DNA from 3 places in the Neobacillus sp. D3-1R genome. Region 1 is predicted to be linked to each of the others. Evidence: a T-box and tRNA genes for the amino acid it is inferred to sense, from the RefSeq annotation. Region 1 holds a T-box; the other regions hold tRNA genes.

Region 1 (5,701 bases):
GATTCCATTATTGAAAAAGATAGATGGACGATCTGGAAGGCTGTAAAATAGTAGCTCAAAAGATGCGATTAATAAATCCATCCACTTTCTGCAGTAGCCTAACTTTCACTCATTATTTAGATTGAGCAATAGTTTAGTGAAAACATATATAAAAGTTTAACATATATAATAAAGAACTTGAATGCATTCCAAGTTCTTTATTTTTTACTAGGATTGAACAGGAAAGAAGGTAACTGACTTGGCCGTATAAGCCTTCCCATTCCAATAATATTCTACTTCTAAACTTCCGACACTTCCAGAGGGAGAAATAAATACAACAGTTGAACCAATAAGTTTTCCATCTTTAACTACGTAATCTTCTAATTGGTTTGCCCAAGGAGTTTCCATATTTTTAGGGTTATAGCCTAACTTTGTGACATCTATCGTATATTTCTTTTTACCGATCAAGATAGATGCGTTGTTTCCTACTTTCTCCATTCTTACCCATCGTTTGATGATTTTGTTTATAGGTTCAATGGGTACCTCATGAAATCTTCGATAAGGATCGTGTATTTGATTTAAAATATGAATGTCTTTTATAGATATAGAAGTACCACCACCAGTAGTTAAAACGACTACAATATCTTTTAACTTATCACCATTTAAGTCATGGTTGAATAATTTAGGCGAATACCTTGAATTGTACCATTTTGGGAACTTATAAAGTAATTCCCCACCAAGACCTACTTGTACGGAAAAATTGGTATAGGTCATATCCTCGGATTTATCTGCTAACAGATAGATATGATCATACCATTCATCAGAAGAAATACTTGATACTACGACACGGTCCTTTGCGTAAATTTCCTTAAAGCTAGGAAAAAACAACGTAATCAGTACACTAAAAATAAGTACTTTTTTTATCAAAATGAACACCTCTGAATATAGTGTTCCATTATTAGTGGTAAAAAAACAGATTGCAATAGGTTACTATTTATATTTATTTTTCCATTCATTTCTCTTCCTTTTTTCGAAAGTGACATCCTATAAAAAAATCGCCCAACTCTCTTCATGAGGGGCGATTTTCTATTATGCTTGAGATGTTAATGGATGTTTAAAGTGATTTGGAAGAGAGACGTTAGAATTGTTTTTAATGAATAAGACATGATTATCCTCATATACTGACTGTTTGAAAGCTATCGTTTGGTCATCAGGAGTAAAATGAAACACAATTTCTTTCGTCTCTTTAGTAGTAAATACATGTAGGAGTTTTAGGATATCCTTTTGAGTATCACAAATCACATCATATACATGAAGGTGATTATCTTCTGTTTTACAAATCACAATGGTATTTTCTTCTTTTAGAAAATATATATTTTCATAAAATACATTTAGACAATAATAGAGTAATAATTCTGCTGTATTTGCAGTTCCAAATAGACTTGAAACGGGCAAACGACGCTTTGCATGTTGATAAATAATATCTAGGTCTTCTTTTTTTCTACCATTCAGTTTCGTAAATTCAATTGGGTAATCCGCATTATTGAAATAATCTAAGGTGTATGAAACTTCATTGTGGGGCTTGAATCCGAATTTTGGATAAAAATCTAAAACGGATGAATTGGCAAAGAGATAAATCAAATCAACATCTTTGTAATCAGCTAATACTGTATTCATGAGAAGTTGGGAGAAACCTTTACCACGAAAGTCAGGGTGAGTCATAACGGTCCCTATTTGTACAGCACTCCATTTATTGTTATGAACGACAAGTTCTAATAGATTGACTGAAACATTAGCGATGACTTGATCATGAATGATAACAGAGTAAGGGATGTATTTGCTGCTCCAATACCCATGCTGATACCAATCTTCAAACTCTATTCCAAAAATACTAGTTGCTAGTTCATTAAAGCTTTTTCTAAGCTTTTCATTATGTTGATATGCTTTTACGACTGTAATTTCTTCCACGTGGGTACTCCTTTAGATAAAAATAAAAACACTCCCACAAAGAGAGTGTTTTTTGGACAGAACTCAACTCTAATTTTATAATATTTCAAATTATAAGTCTATACTTTCTTTTTTTAGATCGTATAATTTAGGTCATAGGATCTTAAAGAAAAAGGGTGATTAGATGTATTTTGATCAATCTCCATATTCAGTTCGAGTTGAATGGGGAAGACGTGGGGCAAGAGAGGCAGCAGATAGAGGAGATATTGTCATTATCGTAGATGTATTAAGTTTTTCAACAACGGTGATTACAGCTTTGGAATATGAAGCCATTATATATCCTTATCCTCCTCATCTAGATGGCAAGGAATATGCAGAAAAGATAGGTGCAGAGTATATTTTAGGTAGAGCAGAGGCAGCTAAAATAGGAAAAGCTACTCTTTCTCCGGTTTCTTTTCATAAAGAACATTCAAACAAGAGTTATGTCTTGTCTTCTTTTAATGGTGCTTTTTGTACATGGATGGCTTCAAAAGTTCCAGCATTATTAGTTGGATCGATAATCAATGCATCATCTGTTGCGAGAGTTGCAAATAGCCTGAGTAAAGAAACGAATGCCAACATAACCATTGTTCCTTGCGGTGAGCAATGGAATGAGGTTCAGGAAAACGAAGATAGTCTTCGCCCAGCAATAGAAGACTATTTAGGAGTCGGGGCGATTCTTTCATACTTGGTTGGGCATTTTTCTCCTGAAGCAGAAGTTTGTTTAGGAGCATTTTTACATTCAAAAGAAAAAATAGCAGAATTGCTATGGGAATGTGGAAGTGGAAGGGAGCTGCGTGAGCGGGGATTTAGTGCGGATGTAAAACATAGCTTACAGTTAAATCATTACCAAACTGTTCCTATACTAAAAAATGATCATTTTGTAAAAAGTAATCTCTAAGAAAAAATTAAAAATGAGTTATTGCTATAATTTGTAAGATATGGTAATCTATAAAAAATCTTAATTGAAAAGCACTGATAAGGATATGAGTTACTTTTTACGGTTTCCAGAGAGGGAAGAATTAGCTGAAATCTTCCTAACGCAGGAAAGTATCTTACCACCTTTAAGCTGTATTGGGGAAAACTGAAGTATCCAATACCGTCCATGCTACGTTACAGCACCAAAGCCATTAGTTTTTAAACTTTTGGGAAATTGGGTGGAACCACGGGTTAAGCGCGCTCGTCCCTTACGATAGGGATGGGTGCGTTTTTTATTTTTTTTAAGGCTCTTTTCTGAAACTTTGTTGCTTTTTGTAACTAATAAATAGGCATTTTACCATATTAGGGTGTTAAACTCATATGAAAATGAAGAAAAGAGCTGAGCACTTATTAAGAGAGCCTGTAGTAAAAATCCGGCTTTAGGGATTTTTACGAAAACCACAAACTATACGATAACAGCTTTTAAAAATGAATAGGTAATGCAATGAAAAGGACATGAATTATTTTTACGGTTTCCAGAGAGGGAAGGGTGCTGAGATCTTCCTAACTTAGGGAAATAATTTACCGCCTTTGAGCTATATTGGGGAACAAAAGTATCCAATATCGTCTATGCTACGTTACAGCACCAAAGCCAAAAGATTTTTTACTTTTGGGAAATTGGGTGGAACCACGGGTTATAACGCGCTCGTCCCTTATGTTAGGGACGGGTGTTTTTTTATTTTCTTTTTAAAATGAATAAGTAATGCAATGAAAAGGACATGAATTATTTTTACGGTTTCCAGAGAGGGAAGGGTGCTGAGAACTTCCTAACTTAGGAAAATAATTTACCACCTTAGAGCTATATTGGGGAACAGAAGTATCCAATATCGTCTATGCTACGTTACAGCACCAAAGCCAAAAGGTTTTTTAATCTTTTGGGAAGTTGGGTGGAACCACGGGTTAATACACACTCGTCCCTATGTCAGGGATGAGTGTGTTTTTTTATATATTCAATTAAAGGAGAGGTTAAAATGAGTGACAAGAAAATTAAAGTTCAATTTCCAGATGAAAGTATAAAAGAGTTTCCGAAGGGTATTACAGTTGAAGGTGTTGCACAATCGATTAGTTCCAGTTTGAGAAAAAATGCAGTCGTAGGGAAAGTAAATGAGCATTTAGTGGATTTAAGTTACAAGCTAGAAGAAGATGTAAAATTAGCTGTTTTAACTCTTGATTCAGAAGAAGGATTGCAGGTGTTAAGGCATTCCTCGGCACATGTATTGGCACAAGCAGTAAAACGACTTTACGGGAAAGTAAAGCTGGGGATTGGGCCAGTGATTGAAAATGGATTTTATTATGATATTAAACTAGAACACAGTTTAACTTCTGATGACTTGCTTGCTATTGAAAAAGAAATGGAGAAGATCGTAAATGAAAATTTAGGAATCAAACGGGTAGAGGGCTCTTACGAAGAAATAGAAAAGCTATGGAAGGAAAAAGATGAAAAATTTAAATTAGAGATTTTACAGGGCATTCCGAAGGATGAAAAAATAACTCTTTATCAACAAGGGGAGTTTATTGACCTTTGCCGTGGTCCGCATCTTCCATCGACTGGATTCATAAAAGCATTTAAATTAACTCGAGTCTCGGGTGCTTATTGGAAGGGAGATAGTCAAAACGAAGTACTGCAACGGTTATATGGGGTCGTATTTAAAAATAAAAAAGAGTTACAGGAGTACGAAAACTTCTTAGAGGAAGCAGCAAAAAGGGATCATCGTAAGTTAGGGAAACAATTAGAGTTATTTATGTTTTCTGAAGAAGCACCGGGAATGCCATTTTACTTACCAAATGGTCAAATTATTCGAAATGAATTAGAAAACTTTTCTCGGGAGCTTCAAAATCATGCTAGCTATGATGAGGTTCGCACACCGTTTATGATGAACCAAAGATTATGGGAGCAATCAGGACATTGGGATCATTATCATGAGAACATGTATTTTTCTGAGGTGGATCAAACACAGTTTGCGCTAAAGCCGATGAACTGCCCGGGACATATGTTGATTTTTAAAAATAATCTTTATTCGTATCGTGATTTGCCTATTCGTTTGTCGGAGTTCGGTCAAGTGCACCGCCACGAGTTTAGTGGTGCTTTAAATGGAATGCTTCGAGTTCGTACTTTCTGCCAGGACGATGCCCATATTTTTGTAAGGGAAGACCAAATTGAAAGTGAAATTAAACAGGTGTTCCAATTGGTTGACCAAGTTTATCGTACGTTTGGTTTTGAGTATTCCGTGGAACTTTCTACTCGCCCGGAGAATTCATTAGGGGATGATAGCCTTTGGGAGATTTCGGAAAGATCCTTAAAGAATGTGCTGGTTGAATTAAACATTCCATACCACCTAAACGAAGGAGACGGAGCATTTTATGGACCAAAAATTGATTTTCATATAAAAGATGCTTTAAAGCGAAGCCATCAATGCGCGACAATTCAGCTCGATTTTCAAATGCCTGAGAAGTTTGATTTAACTTATATCAATCAAAATAACGAAAAAGTTCGTCCTGTTGTGATTCATCGAGCGATTTTTGGATCGATTGATCGCTTTTTCGGAATCTTAATCGAACATTTTGCCGGTGCCTTCCCAGTGTGGTTAGCTCCAACACAAGTGCAAATTATTCCTGTTTCATCTGTTCATTTAGACTACTGTTTAAAGGTTCAATCTGAATTGAAAAATATAGGAGTAAGAGTGAAAATAGATAATAGTAATGAAAAGTTAGGATACAAAATAAGAGAAGCACAGATGAAGAAAATCCCTTATATGTT
Region 2 (5,701 bases), 1.6 Mb from region 1:
CCCTCGGAAAGTCGAGCATATCCCTCGGAAAGTCGAGCATATCCCTCGGAAAGTCGAGCATATCCCTCGGAAAGTCGAGCATATCCCTCGGAAAGTCGAGCATATCCCTCGGAAAGTCGAGCATATCCCTCGGAAAGTCGAGCATATCCCTCGGAAAGTCGAGCATATCCCTCGGAAAGTCCAATATACATCGGCGAAGTGAAGTATAATCGCAAACAAGCTAAGTATTTTTTTGAAGAATTGGGTTTATACTTACTAAATAGGATAAAAAAATGATAATTTACAAGATAAAAAGAGCTGTGACAAAATGTCTACAGCTCTTTTTATATGACCCATACGGGATTCGAACCCGTGTTACCGCCGTGAAAGGGCGGTGTCTTAACCGCTTGACCAATGGGCCGTTATGGCGGAGAAGGAGGGATTTGAACCCTCGCGCCGGTTACCCGACCTACACCCTTAGCAGGGGCGCCTCTTCAGCCTCTTGAGTACTTCCCCATAAAAATGGCTCCGCAGGTAGGACTCGAACCTACGACCGTTCGGTTAACAGCCGAATGCTCTACCACTGAGCTACTGCGGAACAATGGTAAGTTAATTTGCTATTGCAAAAAAACTCTTCACAAAAAACTCTGGTGGGCCTAAATGGACTCGAACCATCGACCTCACGCTTATCAGGCGTGCGCTCTAACCAGCTGAGCTATAGGCCCAATTTGGAGCGGGTGATGAGAATCGAACTCACGACATCAGCTTGGAAGGCTGAGGTTTTACCATTAAACTACACCCGCATGTTAAGGTGAATTATTTTTGCTATCGCAAAAAAATTCTGGTGGCTCAGGACGGAATCGAACCGCCGACACAAGGATTTTCAGTCCTTTGCTCTACCGACTGAGCTACTGAGCCACAAATAAAAATGGCGGTCCCGACGGGAATCGAACCCGCGATCTCCTGCGTGACAGGCAGGCATGTTAACCGCTACACCACGGGACCAGATGGATTATTGCGGAGGCAGGATTTGAACCTGCGACCTTCGGGTTATGAGCCCGACGAGCTACCAGACTGCTCCACCCCGCGACGATAATATTAATCCATTTAATTTAAAAAATATGGCGGAGGAAGAGGGATTCGAACCCCCGCGCGGTTTAACCCGCCTGTCGGTTTTCAAGACCGATCCCTTCAGCCGGACTTGGGTATTCCTCCGCGTAAAGAAACTATGGTGGACCTTGTAGGACTCGAACCTACGACCGGACGGTTATGAGCCGTCTGCTCTAACCAGCTGAGCTAAAGGTCCAAAATCATGGTAGCGGCGGAGGGGATCGAACCCCCGACCTTACGGGTATGAACCGTACGCTCTAGCCAGCTGAGCTACACCGCCATGTTATGGAATATTTATTTTATTGTCATAAAATAATTTGGTGGAGTCTAGGGGGATCGAACCCCTGACCTCCTGCGTGCAAGGCAGGCGCTCTCCCAGCTGAGCTAAGACCCCAGGATAGTTATGATTAAATTAATGGTCGGGAAGACAGGATTCGAACCTGCGACCCCTTGGTCCCAAACCAAGTGCTCTACCAAGCTGAGCTACTTCCCGTAAATATGGCGCGCCCGAAAGGAGTCGAACCCATAACCTTCTGATCCGTAGTCAGACGCTCTATCCAATTGAGCTACGGGCGCATTTCATTCTCATCTTTTCTTATCTATTAAAAGATTTAAGGAAAGTTCTTTTCGCTATCGCGAAAAAACTTTGGTGCCGAGGACCGGAATCGAACCGGTACGGTAGTCACCTACCGCAGGATTTTAAGTCCTGTGCGTCTGCCAGTTCCGCCACCCCGGCACTACTTTGGAGCGGAAGACGGGATTCGAACCCGCGACCCCCACCTTGGCAAGGTGGTGTTCTACCACTGAACTACTTCCGCAATATATAATTTAAAATCTTTTGAAATCGAAAAAAATCATAAGTGCGGGTGAAGGGAGTCGAACCCCCACGCCTTGCGGCGCCAGATCCTAAGTCTGGTGCGTCTGCCAATTCCGCCACACCCGCATATGGTAGTTTATTTTACTGTCGTAAAAAAACTTGGTGAGCCATGAAGGACTCGAACCTTCGACCCTCTGATTAAAAGTCAGATGCTCTACCGACTGAGCTAATGGCTCGTAAAAGGAAAGTTATTTACGCTAACGCGAAAAAACTCTGGTGCCGGCTAGAGGACTTGAACCCCCAACCTACTGATTACAAGTCAGTTGCTCTACCAATTGAGCTAAACCGGCATAATAATGAAAGATATTTTTACTATCGTAAAAGATTAAAGAAAGTTCTTTTCGCTATTGCGAAATTAAAAATAGATCTTTTTACTATCGTAAAAAATCTATGGTGGAGGATGACGGGATCGAACCGCCGACCCTCTGCTTGTAAGGCAGATGCTCTCCCAGCTGAGCTAATCCTCCATATTTATAATGCCTGGCGACGTCCTACTCTCACAGGAGGAATCCTCCAACTACCATCGGCGCTGAGAAGCTTAACTTCCGTGTTCGGTATGGGAACGGGTGTGACCTTCTCGCCATCGCCACCAGACTTGTATTATTAGCGACATAGTTTATTATAATATCTTTTAAAAATATTTCAAGAGGAAATTTAAAACTTTTTGTTCCCTCAAAACTAGATAATGTATTAGAAGAAGTAAAAACGAGTTGCCTTATTTGGATATCCAAATGTTTTGGTTAAGTCCTCGAACGATTAGTATCAGTCAGCTCCACACGTCACCGCGCTTCCACCTCTGACCTATCAACCTGATCATCTTTCAGGGTTCTTACTAGCTTACGCTATGGGAAATCTCATCTTGAGGGGGGCTTCATGCTTAGATGCTTTCAGCACTTATCCCGTCCGCACATAGCTACCCAGCGATGCCTTTGGCAAGACAACTGGTACACCAGCGGTGCGTCCATCCCGGTCCTCTCGTACTAAGGACAGCTCCTCTCAAATTTCCTACGCCCACGACGGATAGGGACCGAACTGTCTCACGACGTTCTGAACCCAGCTCGCGTACCGCTTTAATGGGCGAACAGCCCAACCCTTGGGACCGACTACAGCCCCAGGATGCGATGAGCCGACATCGAGGTGCCAAACCTCCCCGTCGATGTGGACTCTTGGGGGAGATAAGCCTGTTATCCCCGGGGTAGCTTTTATCCGTTGAGCGATGGCCCTTCCATGCGGAACCACCGGATCACTAAGCCCGACTTTCGTCCCTGCTCGACTTGTAGGTCTCGCAGTCAAGCTCCCTTGTGCCTTTACACTCTACGAATGATTTCCAACCATTCTGAGGGAACCTTTGGGCGCCTCCGTTACTCTTTAGGAGGCGACCGCCCCAGTCAAACTGCCCACCTGACACTGTCTCCCACCCCGATAGAGGGGTGCGGGTTAGAATTTCAATACAGCCAGGGTAGTATCCCACCGACGCCTCCACCGAAGCTGGCGCTCCGGCTTCTCAGGCTCCTACCTATCCTGTACAAGCTGTACCAAAATTCAATATCAGGCTACAGTAAAGCTCCACGGGGTCTTTCCGTCCTGTCGCGGGTAACCTGCATCTTCACAGGTACTATAATTTCACCGAGTCTCTCGTTGAGACAGTGCCCAGATCGTTACGCCTTTCGTGCGGGTCGGAACTTACCCGACAAGGAATTTCGCTACCTTAGGACCGTTATAGTTACGGCCGCCGTTTACTGGGGCTTCGATTCAGAGCTTCGCTTGCGCTAACCCCTCCTCTTAACCTTCCAGCACCGGGCAGGCGTCAGCCCCTATACTTCGCCTTACGGCTTCGCAGAGACCTGTGTTTTTGCTAAACAGTCGCCTGGGCCTATTCACTGCGGCTTTTCGAGGCTATTCACCCCAAAAAGCACCCCTTCTCCCGAAGTTACGGGGTCATTTTGCCGAGTTCCTTAACGAGAGTTCTCTCGCACACCTTAGGATTCTCTCCTCGCCTACCTGTGTCGGTTTGCGGTACGGGCACCTTTTATCTCGCTAGAGGCTTTTCTTGGCAGCGTGGAATCAGGAACTTCGGTACTATATTTCCCTCGCTATCACAGCTCAGCCTTCACGGTAACGGGATTTGCCTCGTTACCAGCCTAACTGCTTAGACGCACATATCCAACAGTGCGCTTACCCTATCCTTCTGCGTCCCCCCATTGCTCAAACGATAAAGAGGTGGTACAGGAATATCAACCTGTTATCCATCGCCTACGCCTTTCGGCCTCGGCTTAGGTCCCGACTAACCCTGAGCGGACGAGCCTTCCTCAGGAAACCTTAGGCATACGGTGGATGGGATTCTCACCCATCTTTCGCTACTCATACCGGCATTCTCACTTCTAAGCGCTCCACCAGTCCTTACGGTCTAGCTTCAACGCCCTTAGAACGCTCTCCTACCACTGACACCATACGGTGTCAATCCACAGCTTCGGTGTTACGTTTAGCCCCGGTACATTTTCGGCGCAGAGTCACTCGACCAGTGAGCTATTACGCACTCTTTAAATGGTGGCTGCTTCTAAGCCAACATCCTGGTTGTCTAAGCAACTCCACATCCTTTTCCACTTAACGTAAACTTTGGGACCTTAGCTGGTGGTCTGGGCTGTTTCCCTTTTGACTACGGATCTTATCACTCGCAGTCTGACTCCCACGGATAAGTCTTTGGCATTCGGAGTTTGTCTGAATTCGGTAACCCGATGAGGGCCCCTAGTCCAAACAGTGCTCTACCTCCAAGACTCTTACTACGTGAGGCTAGCCCTAAAGCTATTTCGGAGAGAACCAGCTATCTCCAAGTTCGATTGGAATTTCTCCGCTACCCACACCTCATCCCCGCACTTTTCAACGTGCGTGGGTTCGGGCCTCCATCCAGTGTTACCTGGACTTCACCCTGGACATGGGTAGATCACCTGGTTTCGGGTCTACGACCACATACTCATTCGCCCTATTCAGACTCGCTTTCGCTGCGGCTCCGTCTTATCAACTTAACCTTGCATGTAATCGTAACTCGCCGGTTCATTCTACAAAAGGCACGCTATCACCCATTAACGGGCTCTAACTACTTGTAGGCACACGGTTTCAGGATCTTTTTCACTCCCCTTCCGGGGTGCTTTTCACCTTTCCCTCACGGTACTGGTTCACTATCGGTCACTAGGGAGTATTTAGCCTTGGGAGATGGTCCTCCCTGCTTCCGACCGGATTTCTCGTGTCCGGCCGTACTCAGGATCCACTCAGGAGGGAACGAAGTTTCGACTACAGGGTTTTTACCTTCTCTGACCGATCTTTCCAGATCTGTTCATCTACCCCGTTCCTTTGTAACTCCATGTTGAGTGTCCTACAACCCCAAGAGGCAAGCCTCTTGGTTTGGGCTATGTCCCGTTTCGCTCGCCGCTACTCAGGGAATCGCGTTTGCTTTCTCTTCCTCCGGGTACTTAGATGTTTCAGTTCCCCGGGTATGCCATCAGTACCCTATGTATTCAGGTAAAGATACTACTCCATTACGAGCAGTGGGTTCCCCCATTCGGAAATCTCCGGATCAAAGCTTACTTACAGCTCCCCGGAGCATATCGGCGTTAGTCCCGTCCTTCATCGGCTCCTAGTGCCAAGGCATCCACCGTGCGCCCTTATTAACTTAACCTAAAGGTTAATTCTCTTACTAAAAAATAAGAGAGAAAAACTAAAATGGCGATTTTACTCGGT
Region 3 (5,701 bases), 1.9 Mb from region 1:
AGCCGGAGCGCCAGCTTCGGTGGAGGCGTCGGTGGGATACTACCCTGGCTGTATTGAAATTCTAACCCGCACCCCTCTATCGGGGTGGGAGACAGTGTCAGGTGGGCAGTTTGACTGGGGCGGTCGCCTCCTAAAGAGTAACGGAGGCGCCCAAAGGTTCCCTCAGAATGGTTGGAAATCATTCGTAGAGTGTAAAGGCACAAGGGAGCTTGACTGCGAGACCTACAAGTCGAGCAGGGACGAAAGTCGGGCTTAGTGATCCGGTGGTTCCGCATGGAAGGGCCATCGCTCAACGGATAAAAGCTACCCCGGGGATAACAGGCTTATCTCCCCCAAGAGTCCACATCGACGGGGAGGTTTGGCACCTCGATGTCGGCTCATCGCATCCTGGGGCTGTAGTCGGTCCCAAGGGTTGGGCTGTTCGCCCATTAAAGCGGTACGCGAGCTGGGTTCAGAACGTCGTGAGACAGTTCGGTCCCTATCCGTCGTGGGCGTAGGAAATTTGAGAGGAGCTGTCCTTAGTACGAGAGGACCGGGATGGACGCACCGCTGGTGTACCAGTTGTCTTGCCAAAGGCATCGCTGGGTAGCTATGTGCGGACGGGATAAGTGCTGAAAGCATCTAAGCATGAAGCCCCCCTCAAGATGAGATTTCCCATAGCGTAAGCTAGTAAGAACCCTGAAAGATGATCAGGTTGATAGGTCAGAGGTGGAAGCGCGGTGACGTGTGGAGCTGACTGATACTAATCGTTCGAGGACTTAACCAAAACATTTGGATATCCAAATAAGGCAAACTTGTTTTTTACTTCTTCTAATACATTATCTAGTTTTGAGGGAATGAAAAGTAAAATTTTCTCTTGATTTTTTAAAAAAAGACATTATAATAAAAAAGTGTCGAAAACAAAATAGTCTGGTGGCGATGGCGAGAAGGTCACACCCGTTCCCATACCGAACACGGAAGTTAAGCTTCTCAGCGCCGATGGTAGTTGGAGGATTCCTCCTGTGAGAGTAGGACGTCGCCAGGCATCATATCGTTCCGCAGTAGCTCAGTGGTAGAGCATTCGGCTGTTAACCGAACGGTCGTAGGTTCGAGTCCTACCTGCGGAGCCATATTTTTTTAGAAAAAGATTATAGTGAGCAGGTAGTTTTAATGCTTCCATAGCTCAGCAGGTAGAGCACTTCCATGGTAAGGAAGAGGTCAGCGGTTCGAGCCCGCTTGGAAGCTTACCATTATTATTATAACGGCCCATTGGTCAAGCGGTTAAGACACCGCCCTTTCACGGCGGTAACACGGGTTCGAATCCCGTATGGGTCACCAACTTTTTTCTCGATAGAGAAAATAAAGTTCCTTAAATATTATTTCGGAGGATTAGCTCAGCTGGGAGAGCATCTGCCTTACAAGCAGAGGGTCGGCGGTTCGATCCCGTCATCCTCCATTTTAGATTTTTTGCATTAGCAAAAAGATTTTTTCTTTTAATAAAAATATGCCGGTTTAGCTCAATTGGTAGAGCAACTGACTTGTAATCAGTAGGTTGGGGGTTCAAGTCCTCTAGCCGGCACTCTTTTGGAGGGGTAGCGAAGTGGCTAAACGCGGCGGACTGTAAATCCGCTCCTTTGGGTTCGGCGGTTCGAATCCGTCCCCCTCCACCATTTTTTTTCATAAAAAAAGTAAAAAGTGGACAATATATAAATGTCCTTTATAATTTAAAAAATCATTGGGCTATAGCCAAGCGGTAAGGCATCGCACTTTGACTGCGACATGCGTAGGTTCAAATCCTGCTAGCCCAGCCAACGAGCCATTAGCTCAGTCGGTAGAGCATCTGACTTTTAATCAGAGGGTCGAAGGTTCGAGTCCTTCATGGCTCATTAAAATGCGATTACTTTCATTAGAGAGTAATCGCATTTTTTTTATTCTAAATTATATGTTGAGTATGTTTAAAGCTAATGGGTAATTTGGTACTATCTTCATAAATTGAAATAAACAATTATGTTGAGCTTATTCTCCTTTTTCCCGTATATATATGCATAACTTTGTCGAGTTGAGTCAAGCGAATGTAAGCGGTTAAAATAGTATGTATAGGGGAGAAGGAGGAGTTAATCGATGAATAAAAAAATATCATTAATTGGTGTTCCGATGGATTTAGGTCAAACACGAAGAGGAGTCGATATGGGACCTAGTGCCATTCGATATGCTGGTGTAGTAGAACGTTTAGAAGAGTTACATTTTGATATAGAGGATTTAGGAGATATTGAAATTGGTAGAGCAGAGCGAGTTCAAAATGCCGAAACCAACTTGAAAAATTTAAAGTCGGTTGCAGAGGGTAGTGAAAAACTTGCAGCAACTGTTGATCAAGCGATTAAGGATGGAGCCTTTCCTTTAGTGCTTGGTGGTGACCATAGCATTGCTATTGGTACATTAGCAGGTGTAGGTAAACATTACAAGAATCTTGGAGTTATTTGGTATGATGCCCATGGAGATTTAAATACGGCAGAGACCTCACCATCTGGTAATATTCATGGAATGCCGCTAGCTGCAAGTTTAGGCCTTGGGCATCCAGCGTTAACTGAAATTGCAGGATATAGTCCAAAGGTAAAGCCTGAAAATATTATCATAATAGGTGCTCGTTCTTTAGATGACGGGGAAAAAGAATTAATCAGAGAAAAAGGCATTAAAGTTTATACGATGCATGAAATAGACCGACTGGGAATGACAAGAGTCATGGAGGAAACTATTTCATTCCTTAAAGAAAATACCGACGGAGTTCATTTATCTCTTGATTTGGATGGTTTAGATCCACATGATGCACCAGGAGTAGGTACACCCGTAATCGGTGGAATAAGCTATCGAGAAAGCCATTTAGCGATGGAAATGCTAGCAGAAGCTGATTTTATTACATCCGCTGAATTTGTAGAAGTAAATCCAATATTAGATGAAAAAAATAAAACAGCACAAGTTGCTGTTGCATTAATGGGATCTTTATTTGGGGAAAAGCTAAAATAATTTTAAGTAACCTATCTTTCTTTGAAAGAAATTAGATACCTATAAAAAATAGCAGATACTCCTGACAGGAATCTGCTATTTTTTTTCAGTCAGCATATAATACCGATTTAATAAAACATCCAGCTTTGTACTTAAGTCTACAACCCTCTTATTTGAAAAGGACGAATTGATTGCTAAATCAATCATTTCTTCTCTGCAGCGTTCAATGTCTACGAGTAATTTATTGGGTTGTATCTCCATCGAATCATCCTCACATATGATTTATTTATCTTTTTTATATCCTATTTTGAAAATTCCTAAACCTTAGCAGTAAATATTTGTTAATATATGATTGTTGGGATTTTTTCTGAAAACTTAAACACATGTAAAAATGAACAATAAAAAGAATTTTTATATAGAATGAAACCTTTTAGCGATCGATACGTATATCGGTTAGCCGCAGTAGAGCGGGGGTAAGAATAGAATGGAAGCCATAGTAAAGAAAAGGATTTTGCAAGTATTAAAAGGCGATCAGGATGCTTATGGAGAAGTAGTGGAAATTTATAAAGATAAAGTGTATCATCTTTGTTTTCGTATACTTGGAAATCGTCATGAGGCAGAGGATATAGCACAGGATGCTTTTATTCGTGCATATATTAATATTAGTAGTTTTAATATTGAAATGAAATTTTCAACATGGATTTATCGAATCGCTACTAACTTATGTATTGACCGGATTAGAAAGAAAAAACCGGATTACTATCTAGATGCTGAAGTAGCGGGTACAGATGGATTGACGATGTATTCCCAAATCTCTTCTAATAGTGATATGCCTGAAAAAGAGCTAGAAAGCTTAGAATTAGAGGAAACCATCCAAAGGGAGATCTTAAAACTTCCAGATAAATATAGAACTGTCATTGTATTAAAATATATTGAAGAGCTTTCTCTGATTGAAATAGGTGAAATTCTAAATTTACCGATTGGTACTGTTAAAACTAGAATACACAGGGGAAGGGAAGCCTTGCGTAAGCAACTACGTTATGTCTAATAGAGGTGAGTTAAGTGAATTGTTCTGAATCAATGATCGAATATATGCATGATTTCTTAGATGAAGAAATATCAGCAGAAAATGAAGCTAAATTAAGAGAACATCTCTCGACATGTCCAGAATGTAACAGACACTTTCACGAATTAAAAAAGTCCATTGCGTTCGTTCAGAGTACTTCACATATTCAAGCGCCAGCTAATTTTACAGCCAATGTTATGGCACGTCTCCCAAAAGAGAAAAAGCAGGTAGGAGTGAAGAGATGGTTCCGTCATCATCCGATGATTACGGCAGCATCACTGTTTTTAGTGCTCATGTTAGGCAGCTTTATTAGTGGATGGAACCAAAACCATGAGTTTACAGTCTCCAAATATCCTAATTTAGTTATAGAAAATAATACCGTAATTATCCCTGAGGGCGAAACGGTAAAGGGAGATCTTGTTGTCAAAAATGGTGATATAAAGATTGAAGGAAAAGTCAATGGAGATGTAACGGTGATAAATGGAGAAAAGTACTTAGCCTCTGCAGGGCAAGTAACGGGCGACATTGAGGAAGTGAATCAACTTTTTGATTGGATTTGGTATCATATGAAAAAAGCAGCAAAAGATACGATTCAATTATTTTCCGAGTAATAGGAAGTCGAGGTCACTCTTATAGAGTGGCTTTCATTTTTATATTATCCCTTAAAATGTGGTATAATATATTAGTTATTCTTTTTTGTTATGAATATTAGAATCGTATATTACGAAAATAAATGAATATGTTAGCCTTATACGGAGGAAGGACAATGCCCATGGCCGATTTCACTTTTTTGAAATACTTAGCTAGTATTGTTGATATTCTCCTTGTATGGTACGTGATCTATAAACTGATAATGGTAATAAAAGGAACGAAGGCTGTTCAGCTTTTAAAAGGAATATTTGTCATCCTTCTTGTTAAAATTGTCAGTGATTTTTCCGGCTTGAAAACATTGAGTTGGATTATGGAACAAGCCATTACCTGGGGATTTCTCGCTATTATTATTATTTTTCAACCGGAGCTGCGCCGTGCATTGGAACAGCTAGGTAGGGGTCGCTTCTTTTCTAGAACGACTAATCAGGAAGATGATGAACAAGAAAAAGCAGTTGAGGCGATTGTGAAGGCAGCAGATTATATGGCGAAACGTCGTATAGGTGCGTTAATCTCAGTTGAAAGAGAAACTGGGATGAGCGAATACATCGAAACAGGGATTCCTTTACATGCCAAAATTTCATCAGAGTTATTAATTAACACCTTTATCCCAAACACACCCCTTCATGATGGGGCGGTCATTATTCAAAAAAATAATGTTGCGGCAGCTGCGTGTTATCTACCGTTATCGGAAAGTCCTTTTATTTCTAAGGAATTAGGGACACGCCATCGTGCTGCATTGGGGATCAGTGAGGTAACTGATAGTATTACGGTCATTGTTTCAGAAGAAACAGGAAGTATTTCGTTAACGAAAAATGGTGAATTACATAGAGATTTGAATTTATCCACTTTCAAAGATTTACTTTCTAATGAATTATTAGCTAAACAACAGATAAAACAAGCATCTTCCACTCGATGGAACTGGAGGGGGAAGAATAATGGATAAATTAATGGATAATCGTTGGTTTATTAAAGTGATTGCACTTGTTTTAGCACTGCTTCTTTATT

Evidence for each region. A T-box is a leader RNA that pairs with one kind of tRNA and senses whether it is charged. The one in region 1 lies ahead of thrS (threonine--tRNA ligase), so its partner is inferred to be a tRNA-Thr.
Region 2: it has a tRNA-Thr gene. The T-box ahead of thrS (threonine--tRNA ligase) is inferred to sense a tRNA for this amino acid. The anticodon was not compared.
Region 3: it has a tRNA-Thr gene. The T-box ahead of thrS (threonine--tRNA ligase) is inferred to sense a tRNA for this amino acid. The anticodon was not compared.

What each region holds. Positions count from the first base shown of each region.
Region 1 covers NZ_CP197471.1:1,868,303-1,874,003, forward strand. The annotation lists gene ACSBPO_RS09470 (class I SAM-dependent methyltransferase) at 1-51, shown strand, start outside; gene ACSBPO_RS09475 (hypothetical protein) at 208-906, opposite strand; gene ACSBPO_RS09480 (GNAT family N-acetyltransferase) at 1,069-1,947, opposite strand; gene ACSBPO_RS09485 (2-phosphosulfolactate phosphatase) at 2,111-2,866, shown strand; T-box leader at 2,932-3,156, shown strand; T-box leader at 3,380-3,600, shown strand; T-box leader at 3,643-3,865, shown strand; gene thrS (threonine--tRNA ligase) at 3,915-5,701, shown strand, end outside.
Region 2 covers NZ_CP197471.1:3,478,500-3,484,200, forward strand. The annotation lists gene ACSBPO_RS17820 (hypothetical protein) at 1-166, opposite strand, end outside; tRNA gene ACSBPO_RS17825 (tRNA-Glu) at 329-400, opposite strand; tRNA gene ACSBPO_RS17830 (tRNA-Ser) at 405-495, opposite strand; tRNA gene ACSBPO_RS17835 (tRNA-Asn) at 503-577, opposite strand; tRNA gene ACSBPO_RS17840 (tRNA-Ile) at 628-704, opposite strand; tRNA gene ACSBPO_RS17845 (tRNA-Gly) at 709-782, opposite strand; tRNA gene ACSBPO_RS17850 (tRNA-Phe) at 822-897, opposite strand; tRNA gene ACSBPO_RS17855 (tRNA-Asp) at 909-984, opposite strand; tRNA gene ACSBPO_RS17860 (tRNA-Met) at 995-1,068, opposite strand; tRNA gene ACSBPO_RS17865 (tRNA-Ser) at 1,102-1,194, opposite strand; tRNA gene ACSBPO_RS17870 (tRNA-Ile) at 1,209-1,285, opposite strand; tRNA gene ACSBPO_RS17875 (tRNA-Met) at 1,293-1,369, opposite strand; tRNA gene ACSBPO_RS17880 (tRNA-Ala) at 1,408-1,483, opposite strand; tRNA gene ACSBPO_RS17885 (tRNA-Pro) at 1,506-1,582, opposite strand; tRNA gene ACSBPO_RS17890 (tRNA-Arg) at 1,589-1,665, opposite strand; tRNA gene ACSBPO_RS17895 (tRNA-Leu) at 1,737-1,825, opposite strand; tRNA gene ACSBPO_RS17900 (tRNA-Gly) at 1,833-1,907, opposite strand; tRNA gene ACSBPO_RS17905 (tRNA-Leu) at 1,951-2,032, opposite strand; tRNA gene ACSBPO_RS17910 (tRNA-Lys) at 2,067-2,142, opposite strand; tRNA gene ACSBPO_RS17915 (tRNA-Thr) at 2,181-2,256, opposite strand; tRNA gene ACSBPO_RS17920 (tRNA-Val) at 2,358-2,433, opposite strand; rRNA gene rrf (5S ribosomal RNA) at 2,445-2,560, opposite strand; rRNA gene ACSBPO_RS17930 (23S ribosomal RNA) at 2,703-5,639, opposite strand.
Region 3 covers NZ_CP197471.1:4,639,012-4,644,712, forward strand. The annotation lists rRNA gene ACSBPO_RS23395 (23S ribosomal RNA) at 1-766, shown strand, start outside; rRNA gene rrf (5S ribosomal RNA) at 909-1,024, shown strand; tRNA gene ACSBPO_RS23405 (tRNA-Asn) at 1,035-1,109, shown strand; tRNA gene ACSBPO_RS23410 (tRNA-Thr) at 1,152-1,224, shown strand; tRNA gene ACSBPO_RS23415 (tRNA-Glu) at 1,243-1,317, shown strand; tRNA gene ACSBPO_RS23420 (tRNA-Val) at 1,363-1,435, shown strand; tRNA gene ACSBPO_RS23425 (tRNA-Thr) at 1,486-1,558, shown strand; tRNA gene ACSBPO_RS23430 (tRNA-Tyr) at 1,566-1,649, shown strand; tRNA gene ACSBPO_RS23435 (tRNA-Gln) at 1,716-1,790, shown strand; tRNA gene ACSBPO_RS23440 (tRNA-Lys) at 1,793-1,865, shown strand; gene rocF (arginase) at 2,101-3,000, shown strand; gene ACSBPO_RS23450 (Spo0E family sporulation regulatory protein-aspartic acid phosphatase) at 3,076-3,240, opposite strand; gene sigW (RNA polymerase sigma factor SigW) at 3,464-4,027, shown strand; gene rsiW (anti-sigma-W factor RsiW) at 4,042-4,656, shown strand; gene cdaA (diadenylate cyclase CdaA) at 4,812-5,639, shown strand; gene ACSBPO_RS23470 (CdaR family protein) at 5,632-5,701, shown strand, end outside.